DNA from 4 places in the Streptomyces sp. NBC_00691 genome. Region 1 is predicted to be linked to each of the others. Evidence: riboswitches for the same ligand, from Rfam matches in the RefSeq annotation. Region 1 holds a riboswitch; each other region holds the start of a gene.
What was found. Region 1 has a riboswitch for cobalamin ahead of OG392_RS24345 (ribonucleoside-diphosphate reductase subunit alpha). Riboswitches for the same ligand answer to the same signal wherever they lie in the genome.

Region 1 (3,726 bases):
GCGAGGGCGTCCGCGTCGGGGGTCGCCTGCTGGACGGGGATGGTGGCGGCGGTGGGCGCCGCGGCCTGGGCGGCGCGGGCGATCCGGGTCGCCGGACGGGAGCGCAGGTAGTACGTCGTCTTGAGGCCCTGCTTCCAGGCGTACGCGTACATCGACGACAGCTTGCCGATCGTCGGCGTCTCCAGGAACAGGTTCAGCGACTGCGACTGGTCCAGGAACGGGGTCCGGGCGGCGGCCATGTCGATCAGACCGCGCTGCGGGATCTCCCACGCCGTGCGGTACAGCTCGCGCACCTCGGCCGGGACCCAGGTGAAGCCGGCCACCGAGCCGTTGGACTCGCGCAGCGCCTCACGGGTCTGCGCGTCCCACACGCCGAGCTTCTTCAACTCGTCGACCAGGTACGAGTTGACCTGGAGGAACTCGCCGGAGAGCGTCTCGCGCTTGAAGAGGTTGGAGACCTGCGGCTCGATGCACTCGTAGACGCCCGCGATCGAGGCGATGGTCGCCGTCGGCGCGATGGCGAGGAGGAGGCTGTTGCGCATGCCGACGGCGGCGATCCGCTCGCGCAGCGCGGCCCAGCGCTCCGGCCAGTTGAGCTCCACGGTGGCGCTGTAGTGGTCCGGGTGCAGGACACCACGGGCCGTGCGGGTCTGCTCCCAGGCGGGGACCGGACCGTTGCGCTCGGCGAGGTCGGCGGAGGCCTCGTACGCGGCCAGCATGATCCGCTCGGAGATCCTCGTCGACAGCGCGCGCGCCTCGGCGGAGTCGAACGGCAGCTTCAGCTGGAAGAAGACGTCCTGGAGGCCCATCGCGCCCAGGCCGACCGGCCGCCAGCGGGCGTTGGAACGCCCGGCCTGCTCGGTCGGGTAGAAGTTGATGTCGACGACCCGGTCGAGGAAGGTGACGGCCGTGCGGACGGTCGAGTCCAGCCGCTCCCAGTCGATGTCGTCACCGACGACGAACGAACCCAGGTTGACCGAGCCGAGGTTGCAGACGGCCGTCTCGCCGTCGTTCGTGACCTCGATGATCTCGGTGCACAGGTTCGAGGAGTGGACGACCGTGCCGGGCTCGGCGGTCTGGTTGGCCGTCCGGTTCGAGGCGTCCTTGAAGGTCATCCAGCCGTTGCCGGTCTGGGCCAGGGTCCGCATCATCCGGCCGTACAGGTCGCGGGCCGGCATCGTCTTGCGGGCCAGGCCCGCGGCCTCGGCCTTGTGGTAGGCGGCGTCGAACTCCTCGCCGTACAGGTCGACCAGCTCGGGCACGTCCGCCGGGGAGAACAGCGACCAGTCGGCGTCGGCGTTGACGCGGCGCATGAACTCGTCCGGGATCCAGTGCGCCAGGTTCAGGTTGTGCGTACGGCGCTGGTCCTCGCCCGTGTTGTCGCGGAGCTCCAGGAACTCCTCGATGTCCGCGTGCCAGGTCTCCAGGTAGACGGCGGCGGCGCCCTTGCGGCGGCCGCCCTGGTTGACGGCGGCGACGGAGGCGTCGAGGGTCTTGAGGAACGGCACGATGCCGTTGGAGTGCCCGTTGGTGCCGCGGATCAGCGAACCGCGGGCGCGGATGCGGGAGTAGGAGAGGCCGATGCCGCCCGCGTGCTTCGAGAGGCGCGCCACCTGGTGGTAGCGGTCGTAGATGGAGTCCAGCTCGTCCTGCGGGGAGTCCAGGAGGTAGCAGGAGGACATCTGCGGGTGGCGGGTGCCGGAGTTGAAGAGCGTGGGGGAGGACGGCAGGTAGTCGAGCCGGCTCATCAGGCGGTAGAGGGCGGTGACTTCGTCGAGCGCGCGGACGCTGTCGTCCTCGGCGAGGCCGCAGGCCACGCGGAGCATGAAGTGCTGCGGGGTCTCGATCACCTTGCGGGTGATCGGGTGGCGCAGCAGGTAGCGCGAGTAGAGGGTGCGCAGGCCGAAGTAGCCGAAGCGGTCGTCGGCGGCCGCGTCGATCGTCGCGTCGAGCCGCTCGGCGTGCAGCGCCACGAACGCGGCGGTGCGGTCGGCGATCAGACCCTCGCGGTGACCGACGGCGACGGAGGCCGAGAAGCGGTACGAGCCCTGGCTCGCGGCCTCGTCGGCGATGGTGATCGTCAGGAGCCGGGCGGCGAGCCGGGAGTACGCCGGGTCCTCGGCGATCAGACCGGCGGCCGCCTCCGTGGCCAGCTCGCGCAGTTCCGCCTCGTCCGCCACGGCGCTGCGGCCGCGGAGCGCGGCGGCGGCCACCTTGCCGGGGTCGGTGTCGGCGAGATCGGCGGTGAGGTCGGTCAGGGTCCGCAGCAGCACGGTCCCGGGGCCGTCGCTCTCGACCGCGGAAGCCTCGGCGGAAGCCGGATCGGCGGGCGCGATGGTCACGTGGGGGCTCTCCCTCGCTCGGCTCGGGGCCGCGGCGGGGGAAGGCGGGCATGCGGGCATCCGTAACGCCGGACGCGACGCTTCCACCGGCCCACTCCGCGAGGCCCGGACGTCGTTGGCACCCGGAACGGACGGACCGGATGCGCTGTCGGCAGGTCCTCGGACTCACCTCGCCCGAATATGTCGTATCCGTACGAAGCACACCGTTGCGGGACAGTTCCGGATTCGCGCCGGATTCCCCTGCGTCGACAGCGAGCATGAGCATACATGTGGGGGGCGCCGCTTGCGGCACCCCCCACATGTTGTGTCGCCCCCCGGCTCAGAACTCCAAGGAGTAGGTACGCAGGCGGTGATCGGGGATCGGCTCCCAGTCCCGGTCCGGGGTGCGGACGAAGCCCAGACGGTCGTAGATCCGGTGTGCGGAGACCATCGTGGCGTCCGTGGACAGCACGATGCGGCGGCACTCCGGGAGGGCCCTCGCCCGCTCGATGCAGGCCCGTACGAGGGCCTCTCCGACGCCTCGCCCACGGGCCTCCCGGGAGACCACGAGCATCCGGAACTCGGCCTCGCCCTCGACCGCGATGTCCGCCCACGGGGTCGAGCCGGTGGCGAAGGTCACCCCGCCGAGCAGCCGCCCGTCGGCGTCCTCGGCGACGAGCACCTCGCTCTCGCGCGCCCGCCGGGCCGTGTCCCGGAGCACGTGCAGATACGCGTCCTCCGCCCCGTGCGCGAGCAGTCCGTCGTCCAGATAGGTCCCCGCGGTGAGTTCACCGAGCGCTTCGTACTCCTCGGGCCGTACCGCCCTGATCGTGAAGTCCATGAGGGCAGTGTGCCTCCGGCGGCCCGGCGGGCCCCAGGGGGTCTCAGCCACCGGCCCCCACCGAGTTGTCGGGGGCGCCGTCGCCCACCGGCGGCAGATCGCCCCGCTCGACGGGGCCCCCGCCACCGGTCCGCTCCGGCAGGACGGCGTCGAGTTCGGCGGCGCCGGCGCGGTGGGTGCGCTCGGCGGCCCCCCGGAGCGCCTTCCGGTCCACCGTGAGCGGGGCGGCGACCTCGACGCGCAGCCCGTTCTCGGCGCGTACGTAGGCGTGCTGCCCGGCGGACCGCAGGTACCAGCGGTCGCCGTCCCGGACGCAGCCGTCCGGCCCGGCGGTGTTCGCCGCGGCGCACTCCTTCTCGGAGAAGGGCCGGCGCTCGGCGGAGACGGTCAGCCGGACGCCGTCCCGCCGCAGGTAACCGACCTGGAAGCCGTCGTCGCCGATGACCCCCGACGCCATGCGGGAGGCCTCGAAGCCCTCGGCCTCGGTGACGTACACATGGTCCTTGTCGGTCTGCGCCCAGCGGGCGCGGGCGTCCAGCTCGGCCGGATCGGGCGTCGGACGCC
Region 2 (3,726 bases), 1.4 Mb from region 1:
GTGGTCTCCACCGTGAGCGGATACATGAGCCGCTCCTCGATGTGGTTGTCACGGAGGTGCTCGGCGGCGATCGAGCGCGCGATGGACCGGCCGTGGCGGGCCGAGTGGTACGCGATCACGTCGGCGGCGGCGATGGCCTTCACGGCGGCCACCGTCATCAGGTCCGGGTCGCCGGGGCCGAGCCCGACGCCGTACAGCTTGCCGGTCACTTCTGGATCTCCGCTTCGTGGGCGATCGCGTTGATCGCGGCGGCCGTCATCGCGCTGCCGCCGCGACGGCCCCGGACGACGAGGTAGTCGAGGCCCAGGCCCTGCTCGGCCAGGGCGTCCTTGGACTCCGCGGCGCCGATGAAGCCGACCGGTATGCCGAGGACGGCGGCCGGCCTCCCGGCTCCTTCCGCGACCATCTGCAGGAGGTGGAAGAGGGCGGTCGGCGCGTTGCCGATGGCGACGACGGAGCCTTCGAGGCGGTCCCGCCACAGTTCGAGGGCGGCGGCCGAGCGGGTGGTGCCGAGGTCGGCGGCGAGGGCAGGCACGGACGGGTCCGAGAGGGTGCAGATCACCTCGTTGTCGGCGGGCAGCCGGCGCCGGGTGACTCCGCTCGCGACCATCTGCGCGTCGCAGAGGATCGGCGCCCCGGCCCGGAGGGCGGCGCGGGCGTTCGTGACGACCCGCGGCGACCAGGCGATGTCGCGTACGAGGTCGGTCATGCCGCAGGCGTGGATCATCCGGACCGCCACCTGGGCGACGTCGGCGGGCAGGCCCGCCAGATCCGCCTCGGCGCGGATCGTGGCAAAGGACCGGCGGTAGATCTCCGCCCCGTCCTTCTCGTAGTCGAACATCCTGTTGCTCTCGCTCATCTCGTCGTGCGGGCCGCGGTCACGGCTCCGGGCAGGGCGGTACGGGGGGTGGGGACGCCGTCCACCAGGTAGGCGCCGTCGGCGGTGGCGAGGACGTCGGTCCAGGTGCCGTGCGGGTGTCCGCAGCGGCGCTCGCACCCGGAGAAGTGCACGGGCAGGCCGGGGGGCCCGGGGTGCGTGCCGGGCCCGGGGGCGGCGTCGGCGCGGACGTCGGCGAGGGACTTGGCGCAGCCGGGCCGCCCGGTGCAGGCGGTGACACCGGCCCAGGGGGAGTCGGGGCGGGTGACGAGCCCGGCGGCGTCGAGGGCGGGCAGCCGGTCGGCGCCGGCCCCGGCCACGACGACGCCGCGCCAGGGCGTCAGCCGGACCTCTTCGGCGGGGAGCAGCGCCCGCAGCTGGGCGGCGGTGAGGCGACCGAGCGGGGCGAGGACGGAGAGGGCGGCGGGCCCGAGGATTCCGGGGGTGAGCGGAGGGCCCTGGGGAAGTTCCGGCGTGGGGACGGGCTCGGACCCCACCCCCGAGGCCGCCACGTCCACCGCGTACCCCTCGGGGAGTTCGCGGACCCGCCAGGCCCCGGTTCCGGCCCTGCGTGCCGTGTCCAGGAAGCCGCCCGCCACCGCGAGGGCCGCGCCGGGCGCGTCGGAGCTCGCGAGCCGGACGGCCCGGCCGCCGACGTGCAGCTCGGCCTCTCCGCCGCCGACTGCGACCAAGGTCACATCCCCGCCGAGCCCGGCGACGTCGCCGCGTCCGTCGTCGAGGACGAAGAGGAACCGGCCGGAGAGCGCCGCCGCCCAGGGCGCGGAGCGCAGGTGGGTGTCCAGCTCGCGGGCCCACAACTGTGCGTCGGCGGCGCCGAGTCCGTCGAGGCCGGAGGCCGGGGAGGCGACGATGTTGCGGACGCGTTCGTGGGTGGGGGAGGGCAGCAGGCCCGCCTCGTCGAGGAGTGCCGCCAGCTCGGCCCCGCAGTCGTCGCCGAGGCCGCGCAGCTCGGCGTTGCCGCGTGAGGTGATGCTGAGCCGTCCGTCGCCCAGGGTCTCCGCCGCGTCCGCCAGGGTCTCGACCTGACGGGACGTCAAGCGGCCGCCGGGCAGGCGGAGTCGGGCGAGGCGGCCGTCGTCGGCGGAGTGCAGGCGCAGCGCCCCGGGGCACGCGTCGCCACGGTCCCGTATACGAGGTTCGCCCGGTTCGGGCGTCGGGGGCGGGGTGGGCGGCATGGCGGCGAGCATACCGACGGGGAACCGGCCGACCACCGGGTGTGATCCGGCCGACTCCCCGGCTCCTCCCGGCCCGCCGACCGCACGATCTACTATGCAGACGGCATGGGGTCCCAGGACCCCGGGGAGGAAGCCCGGTGAGAATCCGGCGCGGTCCCGCCACTGTGAGCCCGTACCGGACGTGCCTCGGCACGAACCGGAACGGGTGAGTCAGGAACTCCCGCCAATCCACACGACCACCCGGGGCGCGGACAACCCCGAGGAAGGCCTGCGCTCGCCATGCTTCTGCTGCTGTCGCACTCCGACACCGACCTGCTCAGCGCCCGCGCGGCCGGCGGCCCGGTGGAGTACCGCTTCGCCAACCCCGCCCGTCTCCCCCTCACCGAACTGGCCGGCCTCCTGGCCGAGGCCGAACTCGTCGTCGTCCGCCTCCTCGGCGGCCTCCGCTCCTGGGAGGAGGGCCTCGACGCCCTGCGCGCCGCCGGAAAGCCGGTGGTGGTCCTCAGCGGCGAACAGGCCCCCGACGCCCAGCTGATGGAGGCGTCCACCGTCCCCGTCGGCGTCGCCACCGAGGCGCACGCCTACCTCGCGCACGGCGGCCCCGCCAACCTGGAGCAGCTGGCCCGCTTCCTCTCCGACACCGTCCTGCTCACCGGGCACGGCTTCGAGTCCCCGGCGGCCGCCCCCACCTGGGGCCCGCTGGAACGCACCGCCCGCACCACGACCGGCCCGACCGTCGCCGTGCTCTACTACCGCGCCCACCACATGAGCGGAAACACCGCCTTCGTCGACGCGCTGTGCGAGGCGATCGAGGACACCGGCGCCCAGGCCCTCCCGCTGTACGTGACCTCCCTGCGCGCCCCCGAGCCGGAGCTGCTCGACCGCCTCCGCACCGCCGACGCGATCGTCACCACCGTCCTCGCGGCGGGCGGCACCAAGCCCGCCGAGGCACAGGCCGGCGGCGACGAGGAGGCCTGGGACGCGGGCGCGCTGGCCGCGCTCGACGTACCGATCCTGCAAGCCCTCTGCCTGACCGGTTCGCGCGCCGCCTGGGAGGAGAACGACGAGGGCCTCTCCCCGCTGGACGCCGCCAGCCAGGTCGCCGTCCCCGAGTTCGACGGCCGGCTCATCACCGTGCCGTTCTCCTTCAAGGAGATCGACGAGGACGGGCTGCCCGCGTACGTCGCCGACACCGAGCGCGCGGCCCGCGTCGCCGGGATCGCCGTACGGCACGCCCGCCTCCGGCACATCCCGAACGCCGAGAAGAGGCTGGCGCTCGTCCTCTCCGCGTACCCGACGAAGCACTCCCGCATCGGCAACGCCGTCGGCCTCGACACCCCCGCCTCCGCCGTCTCGCTGCTGCGCCGGCTGATCGCCGAGGGCTACGACTTCGGCCCCGAGGCCGACCTTCCCGGCCTCGTCTCCGGCGACGGCGACGAGCTGATCTACGCCCTCATCGAGGCCGGCGGTCACGACCAGGACTGGCTGACGGAGGAGCAGCTCGCCAGGAACCCGGTCCGCATCCCGGCCGCCGACTACAAGCGCTGGTACGCGACGCTCCCCGAGGAGCTGCGGACCCATGTCGAGGAGCACTGGGGCCCGGCGCCCGGCGAGATGTTCCTGGACCGGTCCCGCAACCCGGAGGGCGACATC
Region 3 (3,726 bases), 3.3 Mb from region 1:
TCAAGCCGAAGACGGCGGTGGCCATGTCCGCCGCGCTGAACCTCGTCGGCGCGTTCCTGTCCGTGGAGGTCGCCAAGACGATCTCCGGCGGGATCATCAACGAAGAGGGCATTCGTACAGAGGTGATCTTCGCCGCGCTGGTCGGCGCCATCCTCTGGAACCTCCTGACCTGGCTGCTCGGACTTCCGTCCAGCTCCTCCCACGCCCTCTTCGGCGGTCTCATCGGTGCCGCGGTCATGTCGGCCGGCTGGTCGGCCGTGAACGGCCCGACCATCGTCACCAAGGTCCTCATCCCGGCCGTCGCCGCGCCGCTCGTCGCCGGCCTCGCCGCGATGGCCGCCACCAAGCTGACGTACAGGATCAAGGCCAACCCCGAGGCGAAGGCCACGGCCAAGGGCTACCGGGCCGGCCAGATCGCCTCCGCCGGTCTCGTCTCCCTCGCCCACGGCACCAACGACGCCCAGAAGACGATGGGCATCATCACCCTCGCCCTGGTCACCCAGGGTGTCGTCGCCCCCGGCTCGAACCCTCCGCTGTGGGTCATCGTCTCCGCCGGTGTCGCCATCGCCCTCGGTACGTACCTCGGTGGCTGGCGCATCATCCGCACCATGGGCAAGGGCCTCACCGACCTCCAGCCGCAGCAGGGCTTCGCCGCCCAGACCAGCGCCGCGACGGTCATCCTCGCCTCCTCCCACCTGGGCTTCTCGCTCTCCACCACCCAGTCCTGCTCGGGTGCCGTGATGGGTGCCGGTCTCGGCCGCAAGGGCGGCGTCGTCCGCTGGTCGACCGCCACCCGGATGTTCGTCGCCTGGGGTCTGACCCTGCCCGCCGCGGCCGTGGTCGGTGCCGGTGCCGAGTTCCTCACCAAGCAGGGCCCCTGGGGCATCGCCGCCGTCGCGGTCCTGCTGATCGCCGGCTCGGGCGTCATCTGGTCGCTCTCCCGCCGCAAGCCGGTCGACCACCACAACGTCACCGCCGACGACCTCGACGCCGAGCCCGCGGGCGTCGTGACCACGGCCATGGCGGCCGTCACCCCGCCGCCGGCCGCCGGTTCCTTCGCCGCCGTCACGGACGAAGACCTCAAGGCCACCATCCCCGCGCCGGCCCCCACCGACCCGACCGCTCCCCCGGCCCCCGCCGCCACGGTCTAAGGAACCAACGACATGAAGATCGACTGGGCAGCTCTCGGCTCCGTCTTCGGAGTCAGCCTCGTGGCGACCGTCGCCCTCGTGGGCCTCTTCTCCCTCGGCATCGTCGGCCTCACCAAGCAGGAGGAGGCCGCCGCCCGCGGCGGCTCCGCGGTCCTGGCCCGTACCTCCGCCTACGCCTGCTTCGCCCTGTGCGCGGCGGCCGTCGCGTACGGCATCTACCTGATCGTCGCCTGACGGTCCGAGCCCGGCCGGCGGGGCGGTCCGCACCTTCGGGTGCGGGCCGCCCCGCCGTCGTGTTTGTGGTGCTTCGCACAGTGACCCGATGCAGGTCAAGGGTGAGTTGACGGCTGTTCTCGGGCCGTGGTGGACTGCCGAGGCCATTACGGCGGCAGCAGAGGAAGTCCGGTGCGAATCCGGCGCGGTCCCGCCACTGTGACCGGATCCGAGGGGTCCGGGAGTCAGGAACTCTCGCCGCCGGTCACGTCGATCCAGGGCGCGGACCCTGAGTGAGGACATGCGCCATGCCCGGCCGCAGCAGTGCCAGCCGTCTTTCCCCGAACGGATTCGCGTACGGAGCGGCCGCGGGTCTCGCCCTCGACCTGCTCGTCGGCGATCCCCGCCGCGGACATCCCGTCGCCGCGTTCGGCCGGGCGGCCGCCGCGGTCGAGAACCGCCTCCACCACGACCACCGCGGCTGGGGCGCCCTGCACACCGCCGTCTGCGCCGGCTCCGCCGTCGCCGTCGGAGCGCTCGCCGCCCGGGCCGTACGGAACCGGCCGGCCGCCGCCGTCGCCCTGACCGCCGCCTCCGTGTGGGCCGTCGTCGGCGGTACGACCCTGGGGCGGGAGGCCCGCGCGATCGGCGGCGCGCTCGCCGCCGGGGACCTGGACGTGGCCCGGGAGCGGCTGCCGCATCTCTGCGGGCGCGACCCGCAGTCCCTGGACGGGCCCGCGATGGCCCGCGCGGTCGTCGAATCGGTCGCCGAGAACACCTCCGACGCCGTGGTCGGCGCCCTCTTCTGGGGCGCGGTCGCGGGCGTGCCCGGCCTCCTCGGCTTCCGGGCCGTCAACACCCTCGACGCGATGGTCGGCCACAGGTCGCCGCGCCACCGCCGCTTCGGCTGGGCCTCGGCCCGGCTCGACGACGTGGCCGGCTGGCCCGGGGCCCGGCTGACGGCCGTCCTCGCGACCGTCGCCGGCGGAGACCCGCGCGGTGCGCTGCGGGCCTGGCGGTCCGACGCGGCGCAGCACCCCAGCCCCAACGCGGGCCCCGTCGAGGCCTCCTTCGCGGGCGCCCTCGGCGTCCGCCTCGGGGGCACCCTGTCGTACGGCGGCCGCGTCGAGTACCGGCCGGTGCTCAACGGTGAGGGGCGGGCCGTCGAGGTGACCGACATCGACCGGGCCGTACGCCTGTCGCGCCGGGTCACCGGACTCACTCTGGCCGCCTGTGCGGGCGGCCGGATCATCATCGGCGCCCTGGCCGCGTCGACCCGGAAGCGGAGGAACGCATGAGGGGTGGGGGACTGCTCGTCGCCGGGACCACGTCCGACGCCGGCAAGAGCGTCGTGACGGCCGGCATCTGCCGCTGGCTGGTCCGCAAGGGGCTGAAGGTGGCGCCGTTCAAGGGGCAGAACATGTCCCTCAACTCCTTCGTCACGCGGGAGGGCGCCGAGATCGGGCGCGCCCAGGCCATGCAGGCGCAGGCCGCGCGGGTGGAGCCCACCGCGCTGATGAACCCGGTCCTGCTCAAGCCCGGCAGCGACCGGTCCAGCCAGGTCGTCCTGATGGGCAAGCCGGTCGGTGAGCTGAGCGCCCGCGGGTTCTTCGGCGGGCCCGGGGGGTCGTCCCCCGGGAAAGCGCTGCACGGGGGCCGGCAGCAGGAGCTCTTCGAGCCGGTCCTCGCCTGCCTGGAGGAGCTGCGGAGCACGTACGACGCGGTGATCTGCGAGGGCGCGGGCAGCCCGGCCGAGATCAACCTGCGGCGCACCGACATCGTCAACATGGGCATCGCGCGGGCCGCGCGGCTGCCCGTCGTGGTCGTCGGCGACATCGACCGGGGCGGGGTCTTCGCCCAGTTCTTCGGTACGACGGCGCTGCTCGCGCCCGAGGACCAGGAACTGATCGCGGGCTACCTCGTGAACAAGTTCCGCGGTGACGTCGCCCTGCTCGAACCGGGCCTGGACATGCTGCAGGGACTCACCGGGCGGCGGACCTTCGGCGTCCTGCCGTACGCCCACGGGCTCGGCATCGACGAGGAGGACGGCCTGCGGGTCTCGCTGCGGGGTGCGGTGCGCGAGTCCGTCGTCGCGCCGCCGGTCGGCGAGGACGTGCTGCGGGTCGCGGTCTGCGCGGTGCCGCTGATGTCCAACTTCACCGACGTGGACGCGCTGGCCGCCGAGCCGGGTGTCGTCGTGCGGTTCGTCGACCGGGCCGAGGAGCTCGTCGACGCGGATCTGGTCGTGGTGCCCGGCACGCGCGGGACGGTCAAGGCGCTCGCCTGGCTGCGGGAGCGCGGCCTCGCCGACGCGCTGGCGCGGCGGGCCGCCGAGGGCCGTCCGGTGCTCGGCGTCTGCGGC
Region 4 (3,726 bases), 2.2 Mb from region 1:
CGGCAGACGCACTCGCAGTCGCGCGGATCAGCATGGAGAAAGGCGCATCACCATGACCTCTGTGCAGGTCGACAAGCAGCACGACGGCACCGACGGGGCCGTGGACGGCGGCGAGGGCTACCAGCGTGGCCTCGGCGCCCGGCAGATCCAGATGATCGCGATCGGCGGTGCCATCGGCACCGGCCTCTTCCTCGGCGCCGGCAAGGCCATCGCCAAGGCGGGGCCCAGCCTGATCCTCGCGTACGCCATCGCGGGCCTGGTCATCTTCTTCATCATGCGCGCCCTCGGCGAGCTCCTCATGTACCGCCCCGTGTCCGGCTCCTTCGCGGAGTACGCACGGGAGTTCGTCGGCCCGTTCTGGGGCTTCGTGACCGGTTGGACGTACTGGCTCTTCTGGGTCGTCACCGGCATCACCGAAGTCACCGCCGCGGCCACCTATATGACGTACTGGTGGGACATCCCGCAGTGGATCTCCGCACTGGTCTTCACGGTGGTCCTCTACGGCGCCAACCTGATCTCCGTGAAGCTCTTCGGTGAGCTGGAGTTCTGGTTCTCGATGGTCAAGGTCACCGCCATCATCGGCATGATCCTGATCTGTGCCGGCATCCTCACCATCGGCTTCTCCGACGCCGGCGACACCGCCTCCGTGACCCACCTGTGGGACCAGGGCGGCTTCTTCCCCACCGGCATCGGCAACACGCTGATGACCCTGCAGATCGTCATGTTCGCGTTCCTCGCCGTCGAGCTCGTCGGCGTCACCGCCGGCGAGTCCAAGGACCCGAAGACCGTCCTGCCCAAGGCCATCAACACCGTGCCGTGGCGCATCGCCGTCTTCTACGTCGGCGCGCTCATCATGATCCTGTCGGTCGTCCCGTGGACCGAGTTCCAGCCGGGCGTCTCCCCGTTCGTCGCCGCCTTCCAGAAGATGGGCCTCGGCGTCGGCGCCGCCATCGTCAACTTCGTGGTGCTGACCGCCGCCCTCTCCTCCTGCAACTCGGGCATGTACTCCACCGGCCGCATGCTGCGCGACCTCGCGCTCAACGGCCAGGGCCCGAAGGTCTTCACCAAGCTCACCAAGAGCGGCACCCCGCTGCTCGGCCTGACCTTCTCGGCCTCGCTGATGCTGGTCGGCGTCTGGATCAACTACGTCGCCCCGGGCAAGGCCTTCGAGTACGTGGTCTCCTTCGCCACCATCTCCGGCATGTGGGCCTGGATCATGATCCTGGTCTGCCAGATCCGCTACCGGGCCAAGGCCGACCGCGGCGAGCTCCCCGAGTCCACCTTCAAGGCCCCGGGAGCCCCGTACACCAGCTGGTTCGCGCTCCTCTTCATCGGCATGGTCATCGTGATGATGGGCATCGACGAGGGCGCCCGGGTCTCGCTGTACGCCGCCCCGGTCTGGGGTCTCATCCTCGGCGTCTCCTACCTGGTCCTGAAGTCCCGCAACCCCGAGGGCGCGGCCTTCGCCAAGCGGTCCTGACGGACCCCGCGGGCGGTCGGCCCGGGTCGTCCCCAAACGGCTCTGACCTCGATCGTCTCGGCATACGGGCCGTTCCGTACCACTCCCCGGTACGGAGCGGCCCGTCGGCTTATCCTGTCGGCATGCTGACCATCACCCGGGCTCTGTACGACCAGATCGTGGAACACTCCCGCGCGGACCACCCCGACGAGGCCTGCGGCGTGGTCGCGGGCCCGGTCGGCACCGGCCGCCCCGAGCGGTTCATCCCGATGCTCAACGCCGCCCGCTCGCCCACCTTCTACGAGTTCGACTCCGCGGACCTGCTCAAGCTCTACCGCGAGATGGACGACCGGGACGAGGAGCCCGTCATCGTCTACCACTCGCACACCGCGACCGAGGCCTACCCGTCCCGCACGGACATCTCGTACGCCAACGAGCCCCAGGCCCACTACGTCCTCGTCTCCACCGCCGACAGCGACGGCGCCGGCCCCTTCCAGTTCCGCTCCTTCACCATCGTCGAGGGCGTCGTGACGGAGGAAGAGGTCAAGGTCGTCGAGGAGTACGACGCCTGAGACACTGGCCGGGACCTACGGGCGGCAGGACCCAGGAAGCCGGTGCGAATCCGGCACGGTCCCGCCACTGTGACCGTCTCCTCCGGGAGGCGGAAGCCAGGAACTGACCTGCCGCCTTCTCACCACCGATCGGGGACGTGGAAATCCCCGGAGGAGGCACGTTCCGTCATGTCCTGGCCCCGTCGCACCCGGCTGCCCCTGACGCCCCTGCTGTCCGCCGCCGCCCTGCTTCCGCTGCTCGCCGCCTGCTCGGCCTCCGCGCCGGACGGCCCCGCCGCCAAGGCCGCCCCGGGATTCCCGTACACCGTCTCCAACTGCGGTGTGAAGACGACCTTCGAGGCTCCGCCGAAGCGCGCGGTCACCATGAACCAGCACGTCACCGAGGTCATGCTCGCCCTCGGCCTGGAGAAGTCCCTCGTCGGCACGGCCTACCTCGACGACGCGATCCTCCCCGCCTACAAGAAGGCCTACGACTCCGTCCCCGTCCTCGCGAAGGAGTACCCCTCCAAGGAGGCCCTGCTCGCCGCGAACCCCGACTTCGTGTACGGCGGTTACTCCTCCGCCTTCGCGAGCAAGGACGGCCGGAGCCGCGACGACCTGAAGCGCTCCGGCATCGACACCCGGCTCAACACCGAGTACTGCCCGTCCGGTTCGCCCTCCGTCGACGACCTCTACCGCGAAGTCGGCGAGATCGGGCGGACGTTCGGCGTCGCCGACCGGGCCGACACATGGGTCCGGGAGGCGAAGGCCACCGTCGCCGCCACCGGGAAGCGCCTCAAGGGCACCGCACCCGTCTCCGTCTTCGTCTACGACAGCGGCGACAAGACCGCGTTCACCGCCGGCGGCAAGGGCATCGGCAACGAGCTGATCACCCGCGCCGGCGGCCGCAACGTCTTCGCCGACCTCGACAAGGCCTTCGGCGACGCCACCTGGGAACAGGTCGTCGCCCGCAAGCCCGAGGTCGTCGTCATCTACGACTACGGCTCCACCACCGTCGAACAGAAGAAGAAGCGGCTCCTCGACGACCCGGCCCTCAAGGACGTCCCCGCGATCAAGAACCGCCGGTTCGCCGTGATGCCGCTCTCCGACACCGTCCTCGGCGTCCGCGTTCCCGGGGCCGTCGACAAGCTGGCGGCCCAGCTCCACCCGGCCCGATGAGCACGGAGGCCCGCGTCGCGGGCACCCCGGAGGACCCGCCCGCCCCGCCGCGCCCCCCGTCCCGCCCGCAGCCGCCCGGCGGGACCGCCGGGCGCGGGCCGGGCGGGACCGCCACCGCGTCCGAACCCCCGACCGAACCGGCCCGACCGGGCGCGCGGCTGGCCCCCGCCCCCCGGCCGGCCCGGACCGGCCGCCCGGGGCCGCCCGGGAAGACGGCGGCCGGCGGCGGGACCCCGCGGTACGCGCTCGTCGTCGCCGGACTCCTCCTCGCCCTGGCCGCCGCCGCGACCGCCTCGCTCGCCCTCGGCTCCGTCCGCATCCCGCCCGGCCAGGTCATCGACGTCCTCACCGGGCGCGCCGCCGGCCCCTCCCCGTACCGCACGATCGTCCTCGACGTACGACTGCCCAGGGTCCTGCTCGGCGCGGTCGTCGGCGCCGGACTCGCCGTCGTCGGCGCCGTCCTCCAGGCCCTCGTCCGCAACCGGCTCGCCGACCCGTTCCTCCTCGGGATCTCCTCCGGCGCCTCCGCCGGAGCCG

Region 2: it holds a riboswitch for cobalamin, as region 1 does, so the genes downstream of both, cobN (cobaltochelatase subunit CobN) here and OG392_RS24345 (ribonucleoside-diphosphate reductase subunit alpha) in region 1, are expected to answer to the same signal.
Region 3: it holds a riboswitch for cobalamin, as region 1 does, so the genes downstream of both, OG392_RS09085 (cobalamin biosynthesis protein) here and OG392_RS24345 (ribonucleoside-diphosphate reductase subunit alpha) in region 1, are expected to answer to the same signal.
Region 4: it holds a riboswitch for cobalamin, as region 1 does, so the genes downstream of both, OG392_RS14120 (ABC transporter substrate-binding protein) here and OG392_RS24345 (ribonucleoside-diphosphate reductase subunit alpha) in region 1, are expected to answer to the same signal.

What each region holds. Positions count from the first base shown of each region.
Region 1 covers NZ_CP109007.1:5,339,354-5,343,079, forward strand. Annotated here, with positions in the region: gene OG392_RS24345 (ribonucleoside-diphosphate reductase subunit alpha) at 1-2,342, opposite strand, end outside; cobalamin riboswitch at 2,476-2,607, opposite strand; gene OG392_RS24350 (GNAT family N-acetyltransferase) at 2,662-3,162, opposite strand; gene OG392_RS24355 (hypothetical protein) at 3,206-3,726, opposite strand, start outside.
Region 2 covers NZ_CP109007.1:3,940,014-3,943,739, reverse strand. Annotated here, with positions in the region: gene cobJ (precorrin-3B C(17)-methyltransferase) at 1-158, opposite strand, end outside; gene OG392_RS17725 (precorrin-8X methylmutase) at 206-859, opposite strand; gene OG392_RS17720 (cobalamin biosynthesis protein CobG) at 856-2,085, opposite strand; cobalamin riboswitch at 2,161-2,313, shown strand; gene cobN (cobaltochelatase subunit CobN) at 2,353-3,726, shown strand, end outside.
Region 3 covers NZ_CP109007.1:2,018,102-2,021,827, forward strand. Annotated here, with positions in the region: gene OG392_RS09075 (inorganic phosphate transporter) at 1-1,151, shown strand, start outside; gene OG392_RS09080 (hypothetical protein) at 1,164-1,385, shown strand; cobalamin riboswitch at 1,499-1,638, shown strand; gene OG392_RS09085 (cobalamin biosynthesis protein) at 1,673-2,662, shown strand; gene OG392_RS09090 (cobyric acid synthase) at 2,659-3,726, shown strand, end outside.
Region 4 covers NZ_CP109007.1:3,135,952-3,139,677, reverse strand. Annotated here, with positions in the region: gene OG392_RS14130 (amino acid permease) at 53-1,480, shown strand; gene OG392_RS14125 (M67 family metallopeptidase) at 1,603-2,031, shown strand; cobalamin riboswitch at 2,024-2,157, shown strand; gene OG392_RS14120 (ABC transporter substrate-binding protein) at 2,200-3,189, shown strand; gene OG392_RS14115 (FecCD family ABC transporter permease) at 3,186-3,726, shown strand, end outside.